Regions from separate parts of the Micromonospora sp. NPDC005806 genome, predicted to be linked through region 1. Evidence: predicted binding sites of a transcription regulator. Region 1 holds the regulator's gene; each other region holds the start of a gene.
What was found. The regulator HrcA, encoded in region 1, represses chaperone genes, less so after heat shock. The targets are predictions, from matches to a motif close to GGTTNGCACNCTCNNNNNGAGNGTGCNAACC.

Region 1 (7,016 bases):
GGGCCCTGCTGGCGCGGCGTGCGGACGTTACACCCATCGTATCGGGTCAACACCGTACGCACCGCGCCCATTTCCGCCGGGCGCAGCCCGGCGAACAGACCTGTTGTCGCTGCCAGGAGATCAATTGCCGGCGCGGAAGTCGTACCCCTCGAAGGTCTCCTGGTGCCGGGTGAAGCGGTACGTGGCCCAGTGCATCCGGACCACCGCGCCGTGCTCGTCGCGGGTCAGCCGGAGCAGCTCGCCCACCTCCCGGCCGGAGACGGTGCGGAACACATCCGGGCGGTCCGGCAGCGGCGCGAACACGGCGGGCGGCCGGCCGGCCGGGTCGTCCGCGCCCCGGGCCCGCAGCGTCCCCTCGTGCCAGGAGAAGACGTACTCGAAGCCCTCGCCCCACCAGCGGCCCAGCATCCCGCGCAGGTGCTCCGGGGCCGGCGGGCCGGGGCGCCACGGCTCGATGTCGGCCGGGTCGTGCTCGGCAGCGGCGGCGAGCAGCTGGTGCGGCAGGTCGAACACCGCCACGCCGGTGCCGGAGGAGCCGAGCACCGCGCAGCCCATCGCGCCGGCGGTGCCGTCGCCACCACGCCGGCCGTAGACGGCGGCCAGGAAACCGGGCATGGCCCCGTCGTGCCCCACGTGCATCACCCGCCCCGGCTGTGGCACCAGGATCAGGCCGAGCCCGAAGCCGCCCGCCCAGAGCGTCTCGTCGGTGGTGGTGAGCGGCCAGCGCATCTCGTCCAGGGTGCTCGGGGCGAGCACCGCGCCGGCCGGGTCGAGCGCGGCCGGGTCGGCCAGGAAGGCCGCCCAGCGGGCCATGTCCGGGGCGGTGCTCCAGAGCTGCGCCGCCGGGGCCACCGCGCCGAAGTCGGTCGGCGGTTCCGGGTGCGCCTCGTCGGAGTACGCGTCGACCAGGAACCCGGTCGCCGCCCGCTCCCCCGGCGTCGGGCCGGTGCCGGTCAACCCGAGCGGCACCAGCACCCGCTCCGCCAGCACCTCCGCCCAGGTGCCGCCGCGCAGCCGGGCGACCAGCTCGCCGAGGAGCGCCATTCCGAGGTTGGAGTAGTGGTAGCGCCGCCCGGTCGGCAGCACCCGCTCCACCTGGGCCAGGTCGGCGACGAGCTGGGCCACGTCGGGCGCACGCAGGCTGTCCCAGACGTCGCCGTGCGGCTCGCGTTGCAGGCCCGCGGTGTGCGACAGCAGCCGGCGTACGGTCAGCTCGCCGTGCGCCGGCAGGTCGAGGTGCCGCCCGATCGGGTCGTCCAGGTCGAGCAGCCCCTCGTCGCGGCACTGCATGACCAGCACCGAGGTGAAGGTCTTGGTGACCGAGCCGATCCGGAACACCGTCTCCGGGCCGAGCGGGGTGTCGTTGCCGGTCCCGCCGGCCGCGCAGGTCCAGAGCGGCCGGTCGGCCCGGTGCAGGGCGACCGAGACCGCCGGGATCCGACCGTGCGCCTGGGCCTGCCGCACCATCCGGCCGAGCCGGTCATGCACCGTGATCATGAGAGCAGTCTAGGGAGTGCCTCAGCGGCAGAGCATCGGGCCGAGCGGGGCGCCGCCGAGCAGGTGGGCGTGCACGTGGAAGACCTCCTGGCCGCCCCACGGGCCGGTGTTGAACATCAGCCGGAAGCCGTCGGTGGTCAGCCCCTCCTCCTCGGCCACCACGGCGGCGGTGGCCAGCAACTCACCGGCCAGCCCCGGGTCGCCCTCGGCCAGGGTCACCACGTCCGCGTAGTGCTCCTTGGGGATCACCAGCACATGGGTGGGGGCCTTGGGGTCGATGTCGCGGAACGCGAGGGTGGTGGCGGTCTCCCGCACGATGGTGGCCGGGATCTCCCCGGCGACGATCCGGCAGAACAGGCAGTCGGTTCCCATCGGGGCATGGTAAGTCGTCCCGATCCGCTGGGGCATGATGTGCCGCGTGACTTCTCGGGCGGTACTGGTGACGGGGGCCTCGCGCGGCATCGGGCGCGCGATCGCCCAGGCGTTCGCGGCGGGCGGGGACCGGGTGGCGATCCACCACCGGGACTCGGCGGCGCTGGCCGAGGCGCTGCGTGCGGAGTTGCCCGGCGACGGGCACGTGGTGGTCCGCGCCGACCTGGCCGACCCGGACGCGGTGCGGGCCATGGTCGACCAGGCGGCCGACCGGCTCTGCGGCCTCGACGTGCTGGTCAACAACGCCGGCGTCTACGGCCCGCGGGACCTGCCGCACCCGGTCTTCGGCAACACGTACCTGCAGTGGCAGGAGCAGTGGCGGCTGGTCATGGAGACCAACCTGACCGGCGCCGCCAACGTCACCTGGTGTGCCGCCCAGCACATGCGCGAGCGGGGCGGCCGGGTCGTCAACGTGTCGTCCCGGGGCGCCTTCCGGGGCGAGCCGGAGCAGCCGGCGTACGGGGCGAGCAAGGCGGGGCTGAATGCGCTCGGTCAGTCGCTGGCCCTGGCTCTGGCCCCGTACGGCATCGCGGTGGCGACCGTGGCGCCCGGGTTCGTGGCGACCGACATGACCACCACCCACCTCAGCGGCGAGCGGGGCGACGCCATCCGGGCCCAGTCCCCGTTCAACCGGGTGGCCCGTGCCGAGGAGATCGCCGCCGCCGTCCACTGGCTGGCCAGCCCCGAGGCGGAATGGGCCTCCGGCACCATCCTCGACCTCAACGGCGCCTCGTACCTGCGCACCTGACGCCCACCCCGGCGATCATGGACTTGCGGCACCCGCTTCGACCGTTATCTGGCCTTTGTTAGGTGCCACGACCCCATGATCGACGCGGGGAAGGGGCGCGGGGTGGCGGACGCGGGCGGGGCTACCAGCGGGCGAGGCGGGTGGCCAGTACGCTCAGCGCGGCCACGCCGGCCGTCGAGGTGCGCAGCACGGACGGGCCGAGGCGCACGGTACGGGCGCCGGCCTCCTGGAAGGCGCTCAGCTCGGCGGGGGCGATGCCGCCCTCCGGGCCCACCACCAGCACGATCTCACCGGTCTCCGGCAGTTCGGCGGTGGCCAGCCGGTCGCCGGCCTCCTCGTGCAGCACGAACGCGGCGGCCGCGCCGGCGATCCGCCGGGCGACCGTGGTCGTCGACTCGTCCGGGGTCCCGGCGACCACCGGAAGCCAACCGCGACGGGCCTGCTTGGCCGCCTCGCGGGCGGTGGCCGCCCACTTCTCCCGGGCCCGTACGCCCCGGTCACCGCGCCACTGCGGCACCGAGCGGGACGCCGCCCAGGGGACGATCTCGTCCACCCCGACCTCGGTCATCGCCTGCACAGCCAGCTCACCCCGGTCACCCTTGGCGATGCCCTGCACCACCACCAGCCGGGGGACCGACGCGTCGACGTACCCCCGGGAGGTGACCGACAGGTCGAGGGTGCCCCTGCCGACGGCGGTGACCACGGCGGTGGCGGTGCCACCCCGGCCGTCGGCGAGCAGCAACTCCTCGCCGACGCGCAGCCGCTGCACGGTCGCCGCGTGGTGCCCCTCCGGGCCGTCGAGCGTCAGCGTGTCGCCGGTGGGCAGCGCGTCCACCAGGAACAGCGGCGCGGACACCTCAGGCGTGCCCGTTGAAGGCGTCGCGCATCCGGGAGAAGAAGCCGCCCTGCTTGGTCAGCTCGGCGACCTCCTCGCCCCGCGTCTTGGCGAACTCGCGCAGCATCCGCTCCTGCTCGGCGTCGAGCTTGGTCGGGGTACGCACGTCCAGGTGGACGTAGAGGTCACCCCGACCGGTGCCGCGCAGGTGCGGTACGCCCCTGGCGCGCAGCCGCAACGTGCTGCCGGGCTGGGTGCCGGCCTTGACGTCGACCGTCTCCTCGCTGTCCAGCGTCTTGATGGTGAGCCGGGTGCCCAGCGCGGCGGCGGTCATCGGCACGGTGACCCGGCAGTGCAGATCGTCGCCCTTGCGGGAGTAGACGTCGTGCGGCCGCTCGTGGATCTCCACGTAGAGGTCGCCGGCGGTGCCCCCGCCCGGGCCGACCTCGCCCTGCTGGGCCAGCCGGATCCGCATGCCGTCCTCGACCCCGGCCGGGATCTTGACGGTGAGCGAGCGGCGGGTCCGCACCCGGCCGTCGCCGGCGCAGGTCGGGCAGGGGTGCGGGATGGTGGTCCCGTAGCCCTGGCAGACCGTGCACGGCCGGGCGGAGACCACCTGGCCGAGGAAGGTCCGCTGCACCGACTGCACCTCGCCCCGGCCGCCGCACGCCTCACAGGTGGCCAGGTGGGTGCCGGCCGCAGTGCCCGCGCCGGAGCAGGTGGTGCAGAGCACCGCCGTGTCGACGGTGATCGGGGCCTCGACGCCGAACGCGGTCTCGTTGAGGTCCAGTTCCAGCCGCAGGATAGCGTCGGCGCCCGGCCGGGTACGCGGCCGTGGCCCGCGCGCGCCGCCGGCCGCGCCGCCGAAGAACGCGTCCATGATGTCCTGGAAGCCGACGAACGGACCGGCGCCGCCCGGACCGCCCGGGCCGGCACCGCCGCCGCCCGGCGCGAGCGGGTCGCCGCCCAGGTCGACGATCTGCCGTTTCCGGTCGTCCGAGAGGACCTCGTACGCGGCGTTGATGTCCTTGAACTTCTCCTGTGCCTCCGGATCCGGATTCACGTCCGGGTGGAACTGCCGCGCCAGCTTGCGGTAGGCGCGCTTGATCTCGTCGTCGGAGGCGTCCCGGCTGACGCCGAGAATGCCGTAGTAGTCCCTGGCCACTGCGTTCGGTGTCCTCGTGTTTCGTCTCGCGTCGCGCCGCGTCGGCCACAGGTCGGCCGTCGGCCCTGACTGGTCAGTTCTGGGCCAGCAGTTCGCCCACGTAGCGTGCCACGGCCCGCACCGTGGCGATGGTGCCGGGGTAGTCCATCCGCGTCGGCCCGAGCACGCCGAGCCCGCCGACGATGGTGCTGCCCGGGCCGTACCCGGTGCTGACCACCGAGGCGGCGCGCAGGTTGTCGATCTCGTTCTCGTCGCCGATCAGCACCCGGGTGGTGCTCGGCTCGGCCTCGCCGATGAGCTTGAGCAGCACGACCTCCTCCTCGAGCGCCTCGAGGATCGGGCGCAGCGAGCCCTGGAAGTCGAGCAGGCCGCCCCGGGTCAGGTTGGCCGTGCCGGCCAGCGCGATGCGCTCCTCGTGCCGCTCGACCAGCGTCTCCAGCAGCACGCTGGAGAGCGTGGCCATGGCCGGCCGGAGCTGCGCCGAGGACTCGTCGACCAGCGCCTGCACCAGCGGCGGGGTGTCCGACAGCCGGCTGCCGACCAGCTTCTCGTTGACCAACCGGCGCAGGTCGGTGACGTCGTCGGCGGGGGTCGGCGCGGGCAACTCGACCAGCCGCTGCTCGACCCGGCCGGTGTCGGCGATCATGACCACCATCAGGCGGGTGGTGGAGATCGGCACCAGCTCCAGATGGCGCACCCGCGACCGGGCCAGGCTCGGGTACTGCACCACGGCGACCTGGCGGGTGAGCTGGGCCAGCAGCCGGACCGTGCGGTGCACGACATCGTCCAGGTCGACCGCGCCGACCAGGAAGCGCTCGATGGCCCGGCGTTCGGCGGGGCTGAGCGGCTTGACCCGGGAGAGCCGGTCGACGAAGAGGCGGTAGCCGCGGTCGGTGGGCACCCGGCCGGCGCTGGTGTGCGGCTGCCGGATGTAGCCTTCCTCCTCCAGCACCGCCATGTCGTTGCGGACGGTCGCCGGGGAGACGCCCAACTGGTGGCGCTCGACCAGCGCCTTGCTGCCCACCGGCTCCTGCGTGGCGACGTAGTCCTCGACGATCGCGCGCAGCACGGCGAGCTTGCGGTCGTCGAGACCCATCTCCCCCACCTCCTGACGCCGTCTGGCACTCGACTGTAACGAGTGCCAGTCTACGTCGGCGTACCCGCCGACGCGATGATCAGGGACGGACCTCCGGTGCGGCCGGCCGCAGAAGCCCGCCAGTGCCGATCGCCGGACATGGCGGGCGATCTCGCTCTAGCGCACCCTTGCCCGGGAGACCTACCGTGACCTCCATGACAGAACCTCCTCGCCCTCCCGGAGCCGGGGACCCCGGCGACAACCCGCCGCCCTCCGGCGGCCAGCCGCCGTCGGGTGGCTACCCACCCCCCGGTGGCAACCCCCCGCCGGGCGGCTACCCCCCGCCGGGTGTCGGCTATCCGACCGGTGGCGCGTACGGTCCCCCCGCCGGCTACGCGAACAACGACGACAAGACCTGGGCCCTGGTCGCGCACTTCGGCGGCGCGGCCGGGATGTTGATCGGTGGCGGCGTGCTGGGCTGGGTGGCCCCGCTCGTCGCGCTGCTGGCCCGGGGAAACCAGTCGCCGACCGTCCGCGCACACGCGATCGCCGCGCTGAACTTCCAGCTCATCTGGTCGATCATCGCGCTGGTCGGCTGGATCCTCACCTGCATCCTGATCGGCATCGTGATCGGCTTCGGCGCGATGATCGTCGGCATCATCTTCGGCGTCCTCGCCGGGGTCAAGGCCAACGAGGGGCAGCTCTACCGCTACCCGATGTCAGCCAGCCTGATCAAATGACCCCTCACCCGGCCGGCCCACGGGCCGGCCGGGTCGGGTCAGGGCAGCAGGTCGCGGACCACCGCGTCGGCCAGCAGCCGGCCGCGCAGGGTGAGCACCGCCCGGCCGGCCGCGTACCCGTCGGGGTCCAGCAGGCCGTCGGCCAGGGCGCGGTCGGCGGCCGCCCGCCCCGCGTCGTCCAGCACCGCCAGGGGCAGGCCGGCGGCGAGCCGCAGCCGCAGCATCACGTCCTCCATGTGCGCCTCGTCGGGGGTGAGCACCTCCCGGGCCAGGCCGGGGGACTCCCCCGCCGCCAGGCGCTGGGCGTACGTGGTGGGGTGCTTGACGTTCCACCAGCGCACCCCGCCGACATGGCTGTGCGCCCCCGGACCGAGGCCCCACCAGTCGGCGCCGGTCCAGTAGAGCAGGTTGTGCCGGCACCGGGCCGCCTCGGAGCGGGCCCAGTTGGAGACCTCGTACCAGGAGAGGCCGGCCGCGTCGAGCGCCGCCTCCGCGGCCAGGTAGCGGTCCGCCGCCACGTCGTC
Region 2 (7,016 bases), on a different contig from region 1:
TCGAACACGGTGTAGATGCGGTCGCACAGCCCGATCAGCTCGGGCAGTTCCGAGGAGATGACGACGACGCCCTTCCCCTGGTCGGCGAGCCGCTGGATGATGCCGTAGATCTCGTACTTGGCGCCCACGTCGATGCCGCGGGTCGGCTCGTCGAGGATCAGCAGGTCGGGGTCCGTGAACATCCACTTCGCCAGCACGACCTTCTGCTGGTTGCCGCCGGAGAGCTTGGAGACGCTCTCGTCGACGGTCGGGGCCTTCGTCCGCAGTTCCTTGCGGTACGACTCGGCGGCCCGGTACTCCTCGACCTCGTCCAGCACGCCGTGCCGGGTGATCTTGGACAGCTTGGCGGACACCGTGGACGCCTTGATGTCGTCGAGCAGGTTCAGCCCGATGGCCTTGCGGTCCTCGCTGACGTAGGCAAGGCCGTGGGCGATCGCGTCGGCGACCGACTTCAGGACGATCGGCTTGCCGTCCTTGACGATCGTGCCGGACTCGTACACGCCGTAGGAGCGACCGAAGACGCTCATGGCCAGCTCGGTGCGGCCCGCGCCCATGAGCCCGGCGAAGCCGACGATCTCTCCCCGGCGTACGACGAAGCTCTCGTTCTTGCAGACCTGGCGCTCGGCGGAGATCGGGTGCCGGACGTTCCAGTCGCGGACCTCGAAGAAGATCTCGCCGATCTTCGGCGTGTGGTCCGGGAACCGGCTGCTCAGCTGGCGGCCGACCATGCCCCGCACGATCCGGTCCTCGTCGACGTCGCCCGCCTTGACCTCCAGCGTCTCGACCGTCTTCCCGTCCCGCAGGATGGTGATCTGGTCGGCGATCGCCTCGATCTCGTTGAGCTTGTGCGAGATCATGATCGAGGTGATGCCCCGCTCGCGGAAGCCGCGCAGCAGGTCCAGCAGGTGCTGGGAGTCGGCCTCGTTCAGCGCGGCGGTCGGCTCGTCCAGGATGAGCAGCTTGACGTCCTTGGCGAACGCCTTGGCGATCTCCACCAGCTGCTGCTTGCCGACACCGATGTCCTTGACCAGGGTGTCCGGGTCCTCACTCAGACCGACCCGGGCCATCAGTTCGAGCGCCATCCGGTTCGCGGACTTCCAGTCGATCGCGCCTCGTTTGCGAGGCTCGTTACCGAGAAAGATGTTCTCGGCGATCGACATGTCCGGAATCAGGGCGAGTTCCTGGTGGATGATGACGATCCCGGCGTGCTCGCTGGCCCGGATGTCGGAAAAACGAGTTTCGGCCCCCTGATAGAAGATGTCGCCGTCGTACGTGCCGTACGGGTAGACCCCGCTGAGCACCTTCATCAGGGTGGACTTGCCGGCACCGTTCTCGCCGCAGATCGCGTGGATCTCGCCGACGCGCACCAGAAGGTTGACGTCGGAGAGAGCCTTGACCCCGGGGAACTCCTTGGTGATGCCGCGCATCTCCAACAGGATCGGCGCCTCGCTCACTGCTCGGCCCGCCGCACGACCGTCATGGATGCCTCCGCGAGGGACTGGTTTCCACTTGCCTTAGTTGCCAGTGCAACCTATTGCGGCTGGAAGGACTTTCACAAGCTTCGGGCCTGTAAAAAGGGTAACAATCCTGCAATAAAGGGCGCGGCCAGGCAAGTTCAATATCGGACTGGCACCTGGATGTGAGCAAGGTCACAATTCCTTCGACTCTCCTCCCGGTGTCCCGTCCGATGCAGGTCAATGCGTGCCGTCTCGAACTTCGGGGCGCGGTCGTGGATCCGTCCGGTGGCGATGTCCGGCGGGCCGTCGGGGTGTGCCGCGCAGGTCTGCTCGACATCATCGGCAATGGTGGCGCGGAGCGGTAGAGGGCCCCGGTTCCGGAACTTCTCGGCGGCATCGCCCGCCGGGCGGGTGGCAGCGTGCGGGCAGGTGCCTGGTTGCCGGCCGGTCGTTCAGCGGGCGGCGATGGGCGCGGTGACGGCGTCGGTGAGCGCGACCAGGTCCGCCGGGGCGAGTTGCACCTGCAAACCCCGGCGGCCCGCCGACACGTAGACCGTCGGGTGGTCCAGCGCGGACGCGTCGACCACCGTGGGCAGGCGCCGGCGTTGGCCCAGCGGACTGATTCCGCCGCGCACGTACCCGGTGGCCCGCTCGGCGACCGTCCGGTCGGCCATGGTCGCCCGCTTGCCGCCGGCCGCGGCGGCCAGTGCCTTGAGGTCCACCTCCCCGGTGACCGGTACGACCGCCACGGTGAGCTCGCCGTCGACCACGGTGACCAGCGACTTGAACACCTGCTCCGCCGGCACCCCGAGCGCCGCCGCGGCCAGCGCGCCGTAGTTCGGCGCGTCCGGGGAGACGTCGTACGGGTGGGTGCTGTGGGCGATCTTCCGCTTGGTCAGCAGTGCCGTCGCCGGAGTGCCCTGTCCCGCCATGCCCGACAAGCTAACCCGGCTCGCGGCCGGCGGGCGAGGGGAAACCGTCAGCCGGGAACCGGCCGGCAGACCAGGACCGTCGGCGCGCCGGCCACCCGGGTCAGGACCAGGCTGGCCGCACCGTCACCGGCCAGCTTCAGGTCCCGGCGCAGCCGCTCCGGCTCCAGCGCCGAGCCGCGCTTGAGGATCTCCACCCGGCCGACCCGGCGCTCCCGGAGCAGGGCGCGCAGCCGCTTCAGCGAGAACGGCAGCACGTCGGTGATCTCCAGGCAGCGGGCGAACGGACTCGGTCGTGCCTCGTCGGCGTACAGGTAGGCGATGGTCGGGTCCGCCAGCGTGGCGTCCAGTTCGCCGGCCAGTTCGGCGACCAGGTGCGCGCGGACCACCGCCGGGTCCGGGTCGTACAGGAACCGCCGGACCGGCCCGACGCTCGCCTCGATCTCGCCCGAGCCGGTCAGCTGATAAGCGGCGACCCCTGCTCTGCCGGAGGCGGCAGGAAGGGGCCCTTCCTTCTCCCGCAGCAGGGTGGCGCGGCGGGGGACCTCGGCGAGGGCGCCGCACCAGAGGGCCGCCTCGACCAGGTCGCCGTCGACGCTGACCCACTCGGCCTCGGCGCCCGCCGGGATCAGCGCGTGGTCCAGGCCGGGGGCCACCTTGACCACCGTGCGCGGCACCCGCTCGGCCAACCCCGTGACGAAGTCCCAGGGCGGCGAGTAGGCGTTCGGGTCGAAGATCCGCCGTCCGGTGCCCGCCGCCCGCCGGGCCGGGTCGCAGAAGACCGCCTCCGCCCGGGTCACGTCGAACGCCGTCGCGTCCCCGCACTCCACGGTGAACTGTGCGGCAAGCCCGGCCGCCTCGGCGTTCGCGGCAGCCATCGCGGCGGTCACCGGGTCGGCCTCCACCCCGTACGCCCGGATGCCGGCACGGGCGGCGGCGAGCGCGTCCGCGCCGAGGCCGCAACCCAGGTCGGCGAGGGTGCGCACCCCGGCGGCGCGTAGCCGGGCCGCCCGCCGGTCGGCGACCACCCGCCGGGTGGCCTGCTCCAGCCCTGGGCGGGTGAGGAACATGCCGGCGGCCTCCGGACCGAACTTGCCCACCGCCCGGCGGCGCAGCTCGGCCTGGGTGAGGGCGGCGGCGGCCAGTCCGGCCGGGACGCCGGCCGAGCGGAGCGCGGCCGCCGCGGTCAGCGGGTCACCGCCGGCCACCCCGGCGGCCGCCGCGAGCGCGGCCGACCCCTCGGGGGTACGCAGGGCGGCGAGCTGGTCGGCATCCACCCGGTCATTGTCCCGGTCGCCCGCGACGCGCCGGGCGGCGGGTTGGCACTCTCCTTGACGGAGTGCTAGCCGAGGAATAACCTGCGATTAGCACTCTCACCCTGAGGGTGCCAACGCCCGGGCCCTGGTGCCCGGGGGTTGAACGCCAGGCGGACCGGCACCCGCGACGACGGCCCCGCCCGGTGGCATGTGGCAGATTGACGCGGGTCGGCGCGCCGACCCGCAACGACACCAAGTACCCCAGGAGGGTATGCCCGTGACTACCGCGACCAAGGTTGCGATCAAGCCGCTCGAGGACCGGATCCTGGTCCAGGCGAACGAGGCTGAGACCACCACGGCGTCGGGCATCGTGATCCCCGACACCGCCAAGGAGAAGCCGCAGGAGGGCACCGTCCTCGCTGTCGGCCCGGGCCGCATCGACGACAAGGGCAACCGGATCCCGGTTGACGTCAAGGTCGGCGACACCGTCATCTACTCGAAGTACGGCGGCACCGAGGTCAAGTACGCCGGCGAGGAGTACCTGGTGCTCTCCGCCCGCGACGTCCTCGCGGTCATCGAGAAGTAAGCAACCGATCAGTGTCGTTGCCCCGGTCCGGCTCGCCGGGCCGGGGCAACGACGCTTCGAAGGGATATTGATGGCGAAGATCCTGAGCTTCTCGGACGACGCCCGACACCTGCTGGAGCACGGTGTCAACGCCCTCGCGGACGCGGTCAAGGTCACTCTCGGCCCGCGCGGGCGCAACGTCGTCCTGGACAAGAAGTTTGGTGCGCCCACGATCACCAACGACGGCGTGACGATCGCCAAGGAGATCGAGCTCACCAACCCGTACGAGAACCTCGGCGCGCAGCTGGTCAAGGAGGTGGCGACCAAGACCAACGACGTCGCCGGCGACGGGACCACCACCGCGACCGTGCTGGCCCAGGCGATGGTCCGCGAGGGCCTGCGCAACGTGACCGCCGGAGCCAACCCGACCGGCCTCAAGCGGGGCATCGACGCGGCGGCCGGCAAGGTCTCCGAGGCGTTGCTCGGCAAGGCCGTCGAGGTCTCCGACAAGGAGTCGATCGCGCACGTCGCGACGATCTCCGCGCAGGACGCCACCATCGGCGAGCTGATCGCCGAGGCGATGGAGAAGGTCGGCCGCGACGGTGTCATCACTGTCGAGGAGGGCTCCGCCCTGACCACCGAGCTGGACGTGACCGAGGGTCTCCAGTTCGACAAGGGCTTCATCTCGCCGAACTTCGTCACGGACGTGGAGGGGCAGGAGGCGGTCCTGGAGGACCCGTACGTCCTGATCACCACGCAGAAGATCTCGGCGATCGAGGAGCTGCTGCCGCTGCTGGAGAAGGTCCTCCAGAACAACAAGCCGCTGCTGATCATCGCCGAGGACGTCGAGGGCCAGGCCCTGTCCACGCTGGTGGTCAACGCGATCCGCAAGACCCTCAAGGTCTGCGCGGTGAAGGCCCCCGGCTTCGGTGACCGCCGCAAGGCGATGCTCCAGGACATGGCGATCCTGACCGGCGCCGAGCTGGTCGCGCCCGAGCTGGGCTACAAGCTCGACCAGGTCGGCCTGGAGGTGCTCGGCACCGCCCGGCGTGTGGTGGTCGACAAGGAGACCACCACCGTCGTGGACGGTGGCGGTCAGGCCTCCGAGGTCGCCGACCGGGTCGCCCAGATCCGCAAGGAGATCGAGGCCTCGGACTCCGAGTGGGACCGGGAGAAGCTGGCCGAGCGGCTGGCGAAGCTCTCCGGCGGCATCGCGGTGATCAAGGTCGGCGCGGCCACCGAGGTCGAGATGAAGGAGCGCAAGCACCGCATCGAGGACGCCATCGCGGCGACCAAGGCCGCGGTCGAGGAGGGCACGGTCCCGGGTGGCGGCGCCGCCCTGGCCCAGATCCTGCCGGTGCTCGACGGCGACCTGGGCCTCACCGGCGACGAGAAGGTCGGCGTCTCGATCGTGCGCAAGGCGCTGGTCGAGCCGCTGCGCTGGATCGCCCAGAACGCCGGCCACGACGGCTACGTGGTGGTGCAGAAGGTCGCCGGCCAGAAGTGGGGCAACGGCCTCAACGCGGCCAACGGCGAGTACGTCGACCTGGTCAAGTCCGGCATCATCGACCCGGTGAAGGTGACCCGCAACGCGGTCGTCAACGCCGCCTCGATCGCCGGCCTGCTGCTCACCACCGAGAGCCTGGTGGTGGAGAAGCCGGAGAAGGCCGAGCCGGCCGCCGGTGGCCACGGCCACTCGCACGGTCACGGTCACGGCCACCAGCACGGCCCGGGCTTCTGATCCCACGCCGTACGGCCTGAGTCAGGGCGCACCGCCTTCCCGGCGGTGCGCCCTGATCCGTATCTGGTTACGGAACGCTGACATGGTTGGCGATCGCCCGGTTTGATCGTCAACACTGGTCGGCGTGAGCAGCATGTCCCGCGGCTACGCCGCGCTGGCCGGGGTCACCGCCGCGGCCGTTGCCGTCGGTGCCGCCGAACCGGTGGCCGTCCTCACCGGCCCCCGCTCGGCGCCGCTGATCGCGGTCGGCGGGCTGGTGGTCGACCTGGTGCCCGAGTCGCTCAAGCACTTCGCCATCTCGCTCTTCGGCACGCACGACAAGATCGCGCTGCTGATCGGGACAGGGGTGCTGCTGGCCGCGTTCGCCGCGCTGCTCGGCGTGCTGGCCGCCCGGCGGTTCTGGATCGGCCTGGCCGGCATCGCCGCGTTCGCCGCGCTCGGCGTGGTCGCCGCGCTGACCCGGCCCGGCGCCGACCCTGCCGCGGCGCTGCCCGCGCTGGTCGGCGGTGGTCTCGGTGCGCTGACGCTCTGGGCCTTCGTGGCCGGCCCGCTGGCCCCCGACCTCTGGCCCTGGTCCCCACCCACCCCCGCCGGACCCGCGAGGCCGGCCGAGCCGGGGGAGCGGGGCACCCCCGCGGGCGGGGGCGCGGCACCCGAAGGCCGGCCGGTGGCGCCGGCCCCCGTGGCGCCGGTCGGCGTCCGGGCCGCCGGCCGCGGCGAGGAGACCGATCCGGAGGGGCGGCGGCGGTTCCTGCGCGGCGTCGGCGTGCTGGCCGGCGCGGCGGCGGTGGCCGGGCTCGGCGGGCACTGGCTGGCCGGTCGGCGCGGCGTCTCGGCGGCCCGCCACGCGGTCACCCTGCCGACCCCGTCGGCCGCCGCGCCGGCGGTGCCGGCCGGCGCGGACCTGTCGCTGGCCCAGCTCGCCCCGTATGTGACTCCGAACAGCGGGTTCTACCGGATCGACACGGCCCTGGTGGTGCCGCAGGTGGACCCGGCGACCTGGCGGCTACGGATCCACGGCCGGGTCCGCAACCCGATCGAGCTGAGCTTCGCCGACCTGCTCGCCCG
Region 3 (7,016 bases), on a different contig from region 1:
TGAGGTGACAGGAGGGGCCCCTCCTCACCGTTTCCGGTAGCGAAGGGGCCCCTCCTCACGCCGCTCGGCGCATCTGGAGTTCGTTGAGGGCGGGGATCGTGGGGTGCGGGACGCGGATGCCGGTGTCCACGAAGCCCAGCTTCTGGTACGCCCGGTAGGCGCGGTCGTTGCCGACCACCACCTCCATCATCAGCTCCGGCCGGCCGCAGGCCCGGGACCAGGCGGCCACCTCGTCCACCAGCGCGCCGAGCAGCCCGCTGCCCCGCCAGGCCGGCGTGACGTAGACGGCGTAGATGAGGGTCAGCCCCGGCTCCTCCGGGGCGACCGTGCCGCCGGCGTGGCCGACCAGGCGACCGCCCGGGTCGGCGACGAACTGGGCGGTGGCATCGCCGCGGGAGACCGCGGCGACCCGGGCCGCGTAGTCGGCGTGTGGACGGGCGGCGGCCTCCGCCACCGTCTCCAGGAACGCCAGCGGCGAATCGGCGAGCATCTCCAACCGGAGCGCCCGCATCCGGGCGGCGTCCTCCGGGCGGACCCGGCGGACGGTCGTGGTCGTGGTGGGCGCGCTGGTCACCTCGCATGCATACCGGAGTGTGGCTGGCCGCGTCCGACCGGGTCGGATGTCGGCCGAACTATGCCCGATTTGTGGTCGTGCGCCGTCGTCACTCCTCGTGTAGCGTGCGATTTCGGTCACCGATTCAGCGTCGCCGATCGCCGAACCGGTGGTCCACCGGTGCCGGTCCGCCGGCCTCCGGGTTGTGGAACGCCGCGCAGAGTGAGGAAGTGCACCGTGGCACAGGGCACCGTCAAGTGGTTCAACGCCGAGAAGGGCTACGGCTTCATCGCCGTCGACGGCGGGCAGGACGTCTTCGTCCACTTCTCCGCGATCGAGATGGACGGCTACAAGGCGCTGGACGACGGCCAGCGGGTCGAGTTCGAGATCGCCCAGGGCCAGAAGGGGCCGCAGGCGGAGCGGGTTCGCGTCATCGCCTGATCCCGTCGCCGCCCGTTCGGCGGCGTTTTACCCCGACCTGGGGGCTGCGCTGCGGGCGCGCACCAGGGAAGATCGTGAGCCGTTCCAGCCATCGCCGCTGAGGAGGGTTCATGTCCGACCAGCCCCCGTCGGGTTCCACCGAGCCGGTGCCCCCGGCGTCGTCCGGTGTCCCGGCCGACCCGGCCGCGCCGTGGCAGCCCGCCTACCCGCCGGTGCCGGGCCATCCGATCTATCCGGGCGGGCCCGGTCAGCCTGCGTACCCGGTGCCCGGTCAGCCCGGGTTCGCCGCGCCGAGCGGCCCCGGGCAGCCCTGGGGACCGTACCCGGGGGACCCGGCGGGCCATCCGCAGGGCTGGGTGTGGCCGGCGCCGGGGGCGTATCCCGGACAGCCGATGCCCGGCTACGGCTACGGCTGGTACCCGGGCCTCGACCCCGGCGACCCGCTGGTCACGCCCCCGCAGGCCGGGGTCGGCGGCTGGTTCGCCCGGTGCTCCGGCGCGCTGCGTCGCGGCTGGCGGCAGCTGCTGCCGATCGTCCTGATCACCCAGGGGGTGCCGGCCGCGGTGATCGCGGTCGTCTCCCTCGCCCTGGCCCCGACGGGCCAGCCCGTCGCCGGCCCGGACGGCACCCCGGTCCTGCCCGACGGCTATTTCACCGACTTCTTCGCCTTCTACGGCGTGCTGATCCTGGCCGCGCTGATGTTCGGCCCGCTGCAGAGCGCGGGTTGGGCCGCCGGCGCCTGGGTGATCACCCGCCAGGCGGCCGGCGAGCCGGCCGGCGTCGGGGCCGCCTGGCGGTACGGGTGGCGCCGGGCGCTCGGTCTCTGGGGCTGGACCATCGTCGTCACGCTGCTGATCACCGTCGGTGTCTGTGCCTGCGTGCTGCCCGGGGTCTACGCGGCCTTCGCGGTCGCCCTGTTCGGCCCGGTCTACCTGTTCGAACGGCAGGAGCCGATCAGCCGCGCGTTCCGCCTCTTCCACCAGCGGTTCGGGATGGTGCTGGGTCGGGTCGCGCTGGTCGTGGCCGCGCTGTTCGTCGCCACCCTGCTCAACGGCGTGGTGGAGACGGTCAACCGGCTGATCTTCGGCGAGCACCCGCTGAACGCCCCGGGCACCGGTGCGGGCGCCGTGCTGCTGGCCGTGGCGGGCATCCTGCTGGTCACCCCGGCCTACCTGGCGCAGCTGATCGGGCTGGTCGTCACGTACGCCGAACAGCGGGCCCACGAAGGTCCGGTGAACGCCGCCCGACTCGCCGCGGAACTCGGCTGAGCGGGGGCATCGTGCTTGCACTCGGCTAGGGAGAGTGCTAAACAGGTCATTGGCACTCGCGTATGGTGAGTGCCAATGGTCGGGGCGGTAGGGCCACGGCCGCGCCGGTGTCTAGATGGCGCCGGGGCGGCACGGGGCCGGTCGTCGCGGGCTGTCCGGCCCGACCGAGGAGACGTCGCCGTCGCCAGGTGGCGACGTCCCCAAGGTGCGTACACCAGGCGGCCCATCCGGGGACACTCCCGGGTGGCCCGTGAGTGTCCAGGAGGACAACGCCGTATGGCCAAGATGATCGCGTTCGACGAAGAGGCGCGCCGCGGCCTCGAGCGGGGCATGAACCAGCTCGCCGACGCCGTGAAGGTGACCCTCGGCCCCAAGGGCCGCAACGTCGTGCTCGAGAAGAAGTGGGGTGCCCCCACCATCACCAACGATGGTGTGAGCATCGCCAAGGAGATCGAGCTCGAGGACCCGTACGAGAAGATCGGCGCCGAGCTGGTCAAGGAGGTCGCGAAGAAGACCGACGACGTGGCCGGTGACGGCACGACGACGGCGACCGTCCTGGCCCAGGCCCTGGTTCGCGAGGGCCTGCGCAACGTGGCTGCGGGCGCCAACCCGATGGCCCTGAAGCGGGGCATCGAGGCCGCCGTGGCCAGCGTCTCGGAGGAGCTGCTCAAGCTCGCCAAGGACGTGGAGACCAAGGAGCAGATCGCCTCCACCGCCTCCATCTCGGCTGGTGACACCAGCGTCGGCGAGATCATCGCCGAGGCGATGGACAAGGTCGGCAAGGAAGGCGTCATCACCGTCGAGGAGAGCAACACCTTCGGGCTGGAGCTGGAGCTCACCGAGGGTATGCGCTTCGACAAGGGCTACATCTCCGCGTACTTCATGACCGACCCGGAGCGTATGGAGGCCGTCTTCGACGACCCGTACCTCCTGATCGTCAACAGCAAGATCTCGTCGGTGAAGGACCTGCTCCCGATCCTGGAGAAGGTCATGCAGTCGGGCAAGCCGCTGTTGATCATCTCCGAGGACATCGAGGGCGAGGCCCTGGCCACCCTGGTCGTCAACAAGGTGCGGGGCACCTTCAAGTCGGTCGCCGTCAAGGCGCCGGGCTTCGGTGACCGCCGCAAGGCCATGCTGGCCGACATCGCCATCCTCACCGGTGGCCAGGTCATCAGCGAGGAGGTCGGCCTCAAGCTGGACGCCGTCGGCCTCGACATGCTGGGCCGCGCCCGCAAGGTCGTGGTGACCAAGGACGAGACGACCATCGTCGACGGTGCCGGTGACGCCGACCAGATCCAGGGTCGGGTCAACCAGATCCGGGCCGAGATCGAGAAGAGCGACTCCGACTACGACCGGGAGAAGCTGCAGGAGCGCCTGGCCAAGCTGGCCGGCGGTGTTGCGGTGATCAAGGTCGGCGCGGCCACCGAGGTCGAGCTCAAGGAGCGCAAGCACCGCATCGAGGACGCCGTCCGCAACGCGAAGGCCGCCGTCGAGGAGGGCATCGTCCCGGGTGGTGGCGTCGCGCTGGTGCAGGCCGGCAAGACCGCCTTCGACAAGCTGGACCTGACCGGCGACGAGGCGACCGGCACCCAGATCGTCAAGATCGCGCTGGACGCCCCGCTGCGGCAGATCGCCGTCAACGCCGGCCTGGAGGGTGGCGTCGTCGTCGAGCACGTCCGCAACCTCGAGCCGGGTCACGGCCTCAACGCCGCGACCGGCGAGTACGTCGACCTGCTCGCGTCGGGCATCATCGACCCGGCCAAGGTGACCCGTTCCGCGCTGCAGAACGCGTCGTCGATCGCCGCGCTGTTCCTCACCACCGAGGCGGTCGTGGCGGACAAGCCGGAGAAGACCCCGGCCGCCCCGGCTGGCCCGGGTGGCGGGGAGATGGACTTCTGAGTCCAGCTCCACCAGCACGCCGAAAGGGGGCGGGCCGCGTCAGCGGTCCGCCCCCTTTTCGTACGCTCAGGTCGGCAGCGGCCGCTGGTTGCGCCGTTTGTGCGCCCGGTCGTACGGCGGTGGGATCCGGATCGGCTCGTCCACCAGTTGCAGCGGTTCCTCGGCGGGAGGTTCACCGGTGTCGGCCATCTCCGCCAGTTGCTCGGCGTCGCCGTAGTCGAGCCGATCCAACGGCAGTTGCCCGGGGAGTTCGCCGGCCGGACGCCAGCTCGCGGGCTGTTCGTCGGTCCGTTCGTCATCCGTGGTCATGGCTGCCTCCTCTACGCCCCGACGGTAGGCGGCCGTCAATGACCGGGAGGGGTGAATGGCAATATAAACGTCTATGTAACTTACATTACTTATGTCCGGTCGAGGTCCTTCCGGTACAGGAAGAACACCCGCTCGATCCGCGCGCCCGCCGCCCCGGAATAGAACGGCACCGGACCCACCCAGCCGATCTGCGCCGCGCCGATCCCCGCCGCCGCCTGGTCGCGCAGGCACCGCCGGAGCAGCACCCCGCCGATCCCCGAGCCCTCGGCCGCCGGTGCCGTGCCCATCGGGCCGAACCAACTCGGCCGGGACGAGCCGTACGCGGCGAAGCCGAGGATCTCGCCGTCCCGCTCCGCCAGGTGCGCGCCCGCGTCGGGCCGGCCCAGCGACCCGGCCAGCTCGTCGTCCCACGCCCCGCCGAAGGTGGCGCGGGCGAACGCGGCCAGCGCCGGCAGGTCCCCCGGCTCGGCCCGGCGTACCGTCGCGCCCGCGTCGGCCAGCCGGCGCTCGGTGGCCTCCGTGGACCGCACCGCGGGGGAGCCCTCGGCCAGGTCCGCCGTCATGTTCCACGCCGTACGGTCCTGCCGGTAACCGAGGCGCAGCGCGGCGCAGACCGCCGGGGTGTACCGCACGTCGATGCCCGGCCAGGCGTAGTGCGGCGGGTTCCCGGCGAGCAGCAGTTCGGCCGCGCCGAGTCCGGCGAGCCGCCGTTCCGCCTCGGCCAGCAGCGCCCGACCGACACCCCGGCGTCGTTCCTCCGGGGCCACCGCCAGCAGGTCGACGTGGCCGAGCTGGGGATCCCGGCCCGACAGCGAGCCGACCAGCACCCCGATCAGCTCGTCGCCGCGAACCGCGCCGAGCCGCAGCACCGGCCGGTCGGCGGCCGCGCGGGCGGCCAGGGTGTCGACGACGGCCGGCGCCTCGGCCGCGTCCTCCGGCAGGTCGAGCGCCCGGCGGCACAGGTCGACGACCGCGGGCAGGCGGTCGGGCTCCAGCTCGATGATCTCCGCGTCCATGGTCGCCGACCCTAGGCCATTCGCCGCCCGACCGACAGGGTTGTTAACAGTCAGGCGGAGGGTGCGGCCTGCTTCGCGGCGCGGACCGCGGCGTACGCGTCCACCAGGCCCGCGCCGACCAGGTCGGGCTCGCCACCGCAGCGGTCCCCGACCCGGGATACGCCGGCCGGACCGGCCGTGTCGAGGAGGATCCGCCGGGTCCGCGCCAGGTCGCCGACGAGCGCCGGGTTCGCCGACCACATCAGTGCCACCACCCCCGCCACCTGCGGCGTGGCCATCGAGGTGCCGTCCAGGGTGGCGTAGCCGCCCCCGGGGTACGCCGACAGCACGCCCGCCCCCGGCGCGACCAGGTCCGGCTTGGCGACGCCGCCGGCGGCCGGGCCCCGGCTGGAGAACCGGGTGAGCTGCCGGTCCCGGTCCACCGCACCGACCGTCAGCACGTCCGGGTACGGGGCCGGCGGATCGGCCACCGAGCCGCAGTACGGGCCGGTGTTGCCGGCGGCGGCCACCACCAGGATGCCGGCCGCGGCCAGCGCGGCGGTCGCCGGCCGCAACGCCCCCGGGTCGCAGCCCTCGATCGGCGGGCAGCCCCACGAGTTGGTCAACACGTCCGGCGCGCGCTGAGGCCGACCGTCGGTGAACGGGTCCCCGCCGGGCGGGAACGGGGCCAGCATGAACTGCAGGCAGTCCAGGTAGTGGGCCGGGCTGCCCAGGTTGCGGTCCAGGTTGACGCAGCCGACCCAGCGCGCGCCGGGCGCCACGCCGATCCCGTCCCGGCCCACCGCGCTGCCCACCGTGTGGGTGCCGTGACCACCCCGGTCGTGCGGGGTACGGGTGTGCTCCCACGGGTCGTACCAGGAGTCGTCGCCGCCCCGGAAACCGGTGGCCAGGGCCGGGTGCCGGACGTCCACCCCGGAGTCGGAGCTGCCGACCACCACGCCCGCGCCGGTCACGCCCAGTTCGGACCAGACCCGGTCCGCGCCGATCAGTGCGACGTTCCACGCCGGGCGGGTCGGCGGGGCCGCGGTGCCACGCGCCGGGGGCGCCGCCGCCGGCAGGGGACGCAGCCGCTGGCTGACCAGCACCCGGGCCACCTCCGGCCGACCGGAGAGCCAGGCCCGCACCTCCGGCCCGCCGTCCGTCTCGATCGCGTTGACCAGGTAGTACGGCGTGGGGTGCAGGCGCAGCCGGGTCAGCTCGCCGCGCAGGTCGCGCTGTGTCCGGTCGGCGGTGGCCACCAGGCGCCGGTAGACCTCGGCCGCCCGGGCGTCCCGCCCGGCCCGGCCGGGCGCCCCGACGGGGATCCCCGTCAGGTCGGCCTGCTCGCGCAGCACCACGAGCAGTCGATCGCCGTACAGTCCGGGCTGGCCGGGGACGAGGTACACCACGGCCACGGCGGCGAGCAGGGCCGCGGCGGTCAGCCCGGCCACCCCGCGCCGGGGCGCGCCGGCACGGGGGCGGGCCAGCAGCACGCCGTACCCGAGGGCGAGCAGGACCGCGACGGCGAACCCGAGCGCGCTCGCGACCGCG

Region 2: the regulator HrcA is predicted to act here: its motif matches at 3,749-3,779, upstream of groES (co-chaperone GroES).
Region 3: the regulator HrcA is predicted to act here: its motif matches at 2,310-2,340, upstream of groL (chaperonin GroEL).

The regions. Positions count from the first base shown of each region.
Region 1 is NZ_JBIAIL010000026.1:66,558-73,573, reverse strand. It holds gene ACFYOS_RS24385 (serine hydrolase domain-containing protein) at 121-1,497, opposite strand; gene ACFYOS_RS24380 (histidine triad nucleotide-binding protein) at 1,519-1,869, opposite strand; gene ACFYOS_RS24375 (SDR family NAD(P)-dependent oxidoreductase) at 1,916-2,677, shown strand; gene ACFYOS_RS24370 (16S rRNA (uracil(1498)-N(3))-methyltransferase) at 2,799-3,533, opposite strand; gene dnaJ (molecular chaperone DnaJ) at 3,535-4,677, opposite strand; gene hrcA (heat-inducible transcriptional repressor HrcA) at 4,751-5,773, opposite strand; gene ACFYOS_RS24355 (DUF4870 domain-containing protein) at 5,968-6,492, shown strand; gene hemW (radical SAM family heme chaperone HemW) at 6,531-7,016, opposite strand, start outside.
Region 2 is NZ_JBIAIL010000001.1:312,871-319,886, reverse strand. It holds gene mmsA (multiple monosaccharide ABC transporter ATP-binding protein) at 1-1,427, opposite strand, end outside; gene ybaK (Cys-tRNA(Pro) deacylase) at 1,910-2,389, opposite strand; gene ACFYOS_RS01515 (methyltransferase domain-containing protein) at 2,437-3,663, opposite strand; gene groES (co-chaperone GroES) at 3,914-4,228, shown strand; gene groL (chaperonin GroEL) at 4,299-5,948, shown strand; gene ACFYOS_RS01500 (molybdopterin-dependent oxidoreductase) at 6,073-7,016, shown strand, end outside.
Region 3 is NZ_JBIAIL010000028.1:37,767-44,782, reverse strand. It holds gene paaN (phenylacetic acid degradation protein PaaN) at 1-3, shown strand, start outside; gene ACFYOS_RS25240 (GNAT family N-acetyltransferase) at 56-511, opposite strand; gene ACFYOS_RS25235 (cold-shock protein) at 791-994, shown strand; gene ACFYOS_RS25230 (hypothetical protein) at 1,105-2,262, shown strand; gene groL (chaperonin GroEL) at 2,539-4,161, shown strand; gene ACFYOS_RS25220 (hypothetical protein) at 4,228-4,470, opposite strand; gene ACFYOS_RS25215 (GNAT family N-acetyltransferase) at 4,560-5,486, opposite strand; gene ACFYOS_RS25210 (S8 family serine peptidase) at 5,537-7,016, opposite strand, start outside.